3 regions of the Vibrio rotiferianus genome follow, and region 3 is predicted to be linked to each of the others. Evidence: predicted binding sites of a transcription regulator. Region 3 holds the regulator's gene; each other region holds the start of a gene.
The links. Region 3 encodes PurR, which represses purine synthesis genes. Its sites were predicted from a motif close to TNANGNAAACGTTTNCNTNA; they were not measured.
Positions count from the first base shown of each region.

Region 1: BSZ04_RS11425 (NupC/NupG family nucleoside CNT transporter) is a predicted target of PurR. The motif match lies at 1,102-1,121, and genes of this name have one in related genera.
Region 2: folD (bifunctional methylenetetrahydrofolate dehydrogenase/methenyltetrahydrofolate cyclohydrolase FolD) is a predicted target of PurR. The motif match lies at 837-856, and genes of this name have one in related genera.

Region 1 is NZ_CP018312.1:503,093-505,298, forward strand. Features, by position in the region: gene prfC (peptide chain release factor 3) at 1-31, shown strand, start outside; gene BSZ04_RS24950 (DUF5363 family protein) at 154-321, shown strand; gene BSZ04_RS11420 (TatD family hydrolase) at 308-1,081, shown strand; gene BSZ04_RS11425 (NupC/NupG family nucleoside CNT transporter) at 1,286-2,206, shown strand, end outside.
Region 2 is NZ_CP018312.1:2,204,671-2,206,876, forward strand. Features, by position in the region: gene BSZ04_RS19235 (helix-turn-helix transcriptional regulator) at 1-63, opposite strand, end outside; tRNA gene BSZ04_RS19240 (tRNA-Arg) at 646-722, opposite strand; gene folD (bifunctional methylenetetrahydrofolate dehydrogenase/methenyltetrahydrofolate cyclohydrolase FolD) at 927-1,787, shown strand.
Region 3 is NZ_CP018312.1:1,989,081-1,991,286, reverse strand. Features, by position in the region: gene BSZ04_RS18300 (TfoX/Sxy family DNA transformation protein) at 1-191, opposite strand, end outside; cyclic di-GMP riboswitch class I at 308-398, opposite strand; gene purR (HTH-type transcriptional repressor PurR) at 673-1,677, opposite strand; gene torD (molecular chaperone TorD) at 2,125-2,206, opposite strand, start outside.

The sequences.
Region 1 (2,206 bases), 1.5 Mb from region 3:
TATCGATTTCCGTGCGACTCGTGAGCACTAATCGAATCTAACGCGCTTTACATCGCGTACTAGATTATAAGCCGCCGTTAGCTATACACTTAGCTAACGGCGGTTTTTTTATTTGGCGCAGAAAGAACTCTATGGGCTAAAAAAGGGGGGGCAATGAACTGGTTTAAAAAAGGACTCAAACGCTACGATGATTGGTGTAAAGAGATGGGGCTGACGCCTGATCAAAAACGCAGTTGCGTGCCGTATAAACAGGACCCTGTTCACGAAAACTCTTCTTCCAATAAAGAAGAGCAAAAGAAGCCAAATAATGAAACTGTTTGATACTCATTGCCACTTTGACTTCGATGTCTTTCAAGAGGATTTTGCTCACCAAGTCGATCTCGCTCGCGAGCAAGGCGTTGAGCGCATCTTGATTCCTTCTGTTGGGCCGAGTAATTGGACTCATATTCAAGCGCTGGCCAATCAATACCCCCATCTTTATTACGCGCTTGGCTTCCATCCTTATTTTCTACAACAAGGTTTTGAGCAGTTTGTTCCGGAACTGGAATCATTACTTTTTTCGTCTAGTCGACAATGTGTTGCGATAGGGGAGTGCGGTCTCGACTTCGCCATCGAAGTGCCGGTTGAATTGCAAGAACGTGCACTGGAGTTGCAATTTGAACTCGCCAGGCGATTTGATTTGCCGGTGATTCTACACAGCCGTAAAGCGCACAATCGACTTATCCAAATGGTTAAAGCGGCTAAGCTTCCTAAAGGTGGCGTATTGCACGCGTTTTCTGGCAGTTATCAGCAAGCAATGGAATGGGTTCGATTAGGTTTTTTTATCGGTGTTGGCGGCTCTATTACCTACCCAAGAGCGAATAAAACACGCGACGCGATTCAAAGATTATCACTTGAATATCTTGTTTTAGAAACGGACGCTCCGGATATGCCTATACTTGGCTATCAGGGCGAGCCGAATCACCCTGCCAAACTCATTCATATATTGAATCAACTCTCAGAGTTGCATAACAGAGAAAAGCAATCGATTGCTGAAAGTCTATGGAAAAATAGCAATTCAGCCTTCTCCATATGTGAATAAAATCTAAAGATGCTGTTCAGAATAGAAAACGTTTCCCTTCTTATTGTGAGATAACTCACAAACGCAGGTGAATCAATGATGAATCTTATAAGAAAGTGTGAGGATGGCATTACTTTAATTGATTCTGGATGAGTATAATTGCCCCCGCTTTATAGCTCCATTTTGTAACACGCCAACAAATAACTTATAAGGAAGTCATAAACTATGAGCCTGTTTATGAGCCTAGTCGGTATGGTAGTGCTTCTTGCTATTGCATTTGCATTTTCTAATAACCGTAAAGCTATCAATCTAAGAACTGTGGGTGGCGCATTTGCTATCCAATTCGTATTAGGTGCATTTGTTCTTTATGTACCTTGGGGCCGTGATCTACTGAACGGTTTCTCTACTGGTGTTTCTAACGTTATCAACTACGGTAACAATGGTTCATCATTCCTATTCGGTGGTCTTGTTTCTGACAAGATGTTCGAAGTATTCGGCGGCGGCGGCTTCATCTTCGCATTCCGCGTTCTTCCTACACTGATCTTCTTCTCAGCACTGATTTCAGTTCTTTACTACATTGGCGCAATGCAGTGGGTTATCAAGATTCTTGGTGGTGCACTACAAAAAGCGCTTGGCACTTCTCGCGCGGAATCAATGTCTGCTGCAGCTAACATTTTCGTAGGTCAAACTGAAGCACCTCTAGTTGTTCGTCCATTCGTACCTAAGATGACTCAATCTGAGCTATTCGCGGTAATGTGTGGTGGTCTAGCATCTGTAGCTGGTGGTGTACTAGCTGGTTACGCTTCAATGGGTGTTCCTCTAGAGTACCTAGTAGCAGCATCATTCATGGCAGCACCAGGTGGTCTACTATTCGCTAAGATTCTTCACCCTGAGACTGATAAGCCTCACGAAGACATCGAAGAAGCAATGGACGGTGGCGACGACAAACCAGCTAACGTAATCGACGCAGCAGCGGGCGGTGCGGCTTCTGGTCTACAACTTGCACTAAACGTTGGTGCAATGCTAATCGCGTTCGTAGGTCTTATTGCTCTTGTTAACGGTATGCTAGGTGGCATCGGTGGTTGGTTCGGTATGCCTGAACTAACACTAGAGCTAATCCTAGGTTACGCATTCTCTCCACTAGCA
Region 2 (2,206 bases), 220 kb from region 3:
TATGCGCTTCAGGATTTCAAACGCCAAAGCTAACGATTCTTGTGTGCTGGATTTTTTCGCCATGATTACTTAACTATTTTGAAGTTACTCACTACTTGAGTAGAACGGCACTTAGGGCAAAAGAAAACCAACTTATGTTTTTTCACAAACTCATGCTTACAGCTCAAGCAAATGAAAAAATATGGTGGGGCATCTATCACGACTTATGCTCCTTACTGAATATCAACGATACCGATAACTTCAAGGTTTTCGCAAGTTAGTTATCAAACCAAGCTAATATAACGTGATATGTGACATGTTGTGTCGTAGGTAAATGGGTTCTAGACCTTTTTTAAATAGTATGGCGCAGTGAAAAGTATTCCGATTTTACAGGACGCTTCAGATATGGGCATTGCTAGAGAAATCAAAGCTATCTGCTTTGATATGTCTACTATTGGGCTTGTAGGTATATAAAGAGAGGGCGGGAAAAGTACGTTCTACCAGAATATTGAAGTATATCTATAGGCGGAAAATCACTTTTGCTTGAGCGTATTAATTACAAGTGATTACATTAAGCTACACGCTTACCCGACTATTTAGCCGACTACAAACGCCAGAAACGACAAAGGCCTGACAACTTGATAAGCTGTCAGGCCTTATAGAATATGGCACGCCCTATAGGATTCGAACCTATGACCACATCCTTAGAAGGGACGTGCTCTATCCAGCTGAGCTAAGGGCGCGCTACAGGGACAGGATTATACGAGTTCAAACGCTTAAATCAACGGGTTTTCATAACATTCTGATCTGAGTGCCTAAAAAAAGGGCATTGAAATGAGAAATGTTCAAAAACACCACAAAGCAAACGTTTGCGTATGGATGTCTCACAGTTTTTCTGCGACAATGCGCAGCGATTAATTTGCCTTCTCAATTTATTAAGGAAAGTCATGACTGCTCAAAATATTGATGGAACCCTTATCTCCCAAACTGTTCGTTCGGAAGTTGCGGCTCGAGTGAAAGCTCGCAAAGAAGCAGGACTACGTGCGCCAGGATTGGCAGTAGTTTTAGTTGGCGAAGATCCAGCATCTCAGGTATACGTTGGCAGTAAGCGCCGTGCGTGTGAAGAAGTTGGTTTTGTATCTAAGTCTTTTGACCTTCCTGCAACTTCATCAGAAGAAGAGTTGTTGGCTCTGATTGATGAGTTGAACAACGATGCAGAAATCGACGGCATTCTTGTTCAGTTGCCACTTCCTGCTGGTATCGATGCAACACACGTTCTTGAGCGTATTCACCCAGAAAAAGACGTAGATGGCTTCCACCCTTACAATGTGGGCCGTCTAGCGCAGCGCATTCCTAAGCTTCGCTCTTGTACACCAAAAGGCATCATCACTCTTCTTGACCGTTACAACATTGAGCTACGTGGTAAGCACGCGGTTGTGGTTGGCGCATCGAACATCGTTGGCCGCCCAATGACGCTTGAGCTGCTTCTTGCTGGTTGTACAACAACGACTTGTCACCGCTTCACAAAAGACCTAGAAGGTCACGTTCGCCAAGCTGACCTAGTTGTGGTTGCCGTTGGTAAACCAAACTTCATTCCTGGTGAGTGGGTTAAGAAAGGCGCGGTTGTGGTCGATGTGGGCATCAACCGTCTTGAATCTGGCAAGCTAGTGGGTGACGTGGAATACGATAAAGCACGTGAGAATGCGAGCTTTATTACCCCAGTACCGGGCGGCGTTGGCCCAATGACGGTAGCAAGCCTAATTGAGAACACGATGCTGGCTTGCGAGCAGTTCCATACGAAGAAATAAAGAATTACCGATACTGAAAGGGCTCCGCAAGGAGCCCTTTTTGTTTGGAGCAACAACCCCCTCTAGCTCCCCCTTGAAAATGGGGAGGACCGGACTGAGATCGCTTTTAGTTCGCTGACTTATTCAAATACCCAAACTGGATTTAGTTCGGAGTAGCAATCCCCTCTAGCTCCCTCTTGAAAATGGGGAGGACTGGAATGAGTTCGCTTTTTGTTTCCTGACTTATTCAAATACCGAAGCTAGATTTAGTTCGGAGTAGCAATCCCCTCGAACTCCCTCTTAAAAATGGGGAGGATCGGGCTGAGATCGCTTTTACTCATGAAATTACAGCGAACATCATATTAATTGTCGGTTGGTGTTTCACACTAAACGCGCTCAGGTCTAGTCCCCTCCCCTTTCTAAGGGGAGGGTTAGGGAGG
Region 3 (2,206 bases):
GGTTTAAGTCCCTGAGTTTCAAAGTCTGAAGATGTCTTTTTATCTGCTCTGATATGAAGCTGGTTGTTAACGACTAATGCAAACATTGTTTCATCAGCAAAAAGGCCAAAGCCGCCAAACATTGAGCGTGACTTGATCGTACCAAGCACCTCAAAAAGCTTCATAGAGTCTTTGAGTATCGGTTTATCCATGATGTGTTATCTCGGTGTAATTTAAATTACGCCACCAAAAATCAGGTCCGAGAGATTAGCAAACGCATGCAGACACAATGTCATTAAAGGGTAAACTCGTCATATGCATACTTGCCATCGGTAACCCCGCTACCATGCTATCTCATGCGATAGTTTAGGCCGGAAGCTTTGCGTCCCACTCTTTAGAGTGGTTTGCCCTGTGCGTGACACTGAGAGCATACTTGCTATATTGGACTAATATCACACTCTGCGTTTATAAATGTGATCTTAGTTCAATTAATAGTTATTTTTTCGTGAGTTAAGTTTCATAGATTAACAAAGTGGTCTACCAGAAAAAGGTCAGTACTAGAGAGTAGAGTGCACGAAGAAATAACAAGCCCGCAAAGTTTTACATACAAACCTGTTGCCGCGGATGAATTGTGAAATAAAAAAGCACCCATGTGGGTGCTTTTATGATGAGTAAACGAGTACTACCTAAAGACTAGTTGAGCTTTCTAACCGTATTTCTAATCACGATCTCTGGCTGCATTTCAAACACTCGTTTTTCGTGTTCTTTATCTTTGATACGCTCTAGTAGGATCTCAAACGCGTTTTTACCCACACGACGTTTTGGTTGGTGGATAGTCGTTAGTGGTGGTGAGAAGTACTCTGCCAGCTCAATGTTGTCATAGCCGATAACAGAAACATCATCTGGTACCTTGATACCGTTCTGCTGAAGGCGGCTCATCAAGCCAAGTGCCATAGTGTCATTGAAACAGAAAACTGCGGTAGGGCGTTTTTCCATTGCAGTAATGTTATCTGCCGCTAGCACAGCGGTATCACATTCAAAGTTGCCTTCAAGAATCCAATCTTCGTTAACCGCAAGGTTTGCTTCTGCCATTGCACGGCGATAACCCGCAATACGCTCTTGGCACGCAGCTTTTTCGAAGTGACCGCTTAAACACGCGATGTCTGTGTGACCATTGTCGATCAGATATTTTGTCGCGATGTAACCGCCTTCTTCTGAGTTATCAATGATCTTGTCTGCTTGTGAGCTTTCTGGACCCCAGTCCATCACAACTTTAGGTATGTCTGAGTGACGATCAAGCATCTCTTTTAGTTCTTCCGTCAGGTCAGAACACATTACTAGAATGCCATCTACACGCTTTTCAGCGAGCATGCGGATGTAGTCACGTTGCTTCTCGTAAATACCGCCCGTGTTACATAGGATAAGAGTGTAACCTTGACGGTAACAGTAGCTCTCAACACCATCGATCACTTCAGAGAAGAACAGGTTGGTAGATTGAGTTACTAGCATACCGATGGTACGAGTTGAGTTGCACTTTAAACTGCGCGCAACGGCACTTGGTGCGTAATTAAGTTCATCCACCGCTTTCATTACTTTTTCTTGAGTTGCTTCTGCAACAAAGCGAGTTTTATTAATTACGTGCGAAACCGTAGTGGTAGAAACGCCGGCTAAGCGAGCAACGTCTTTAATAGTGGCCATAAATGATGTCCTGTATCGAGCTACTGTAAATACCGTAGTGAAGACAACCATACGCTTAGGGTCTTGCGCAAACCGAGCAACTGCGAATAGGGGCATTGCTGAGATATTTGGCAGCGGTTGTTCCGAAATCGGTATAAAAAGGTTTGTAGCAACATTTATCGCTGAGTCTCATATTCCTTTCTTATACTAAGTGAGGAATTGGTCAGCAATCCTGTTAAGAAAACACAAAAACCGCTTTATTTCAGCGGTTTACATATAAATCATATTTAATCGTTTGCGCTCACATTTTAGACTGATGCGGGCAAGCTGGCAATGTTTTAGGTGGTTGTTTTGTGCCTCGGAGGTCACAGTTTAACGGCTAAATGGATTGTATTTCTCTGCGCCAGATTAAAAACAAACGAATAAAATAGGGAGTCTGAATGACAGACTCCCCAAAATAGGCGGCAATTATTCACCAAGAAGGTAGGTGCTGTCCAGTTTACAAAATGCAATTAATAGTTGCGCGACACTAACATAGAAGCCAAATTCA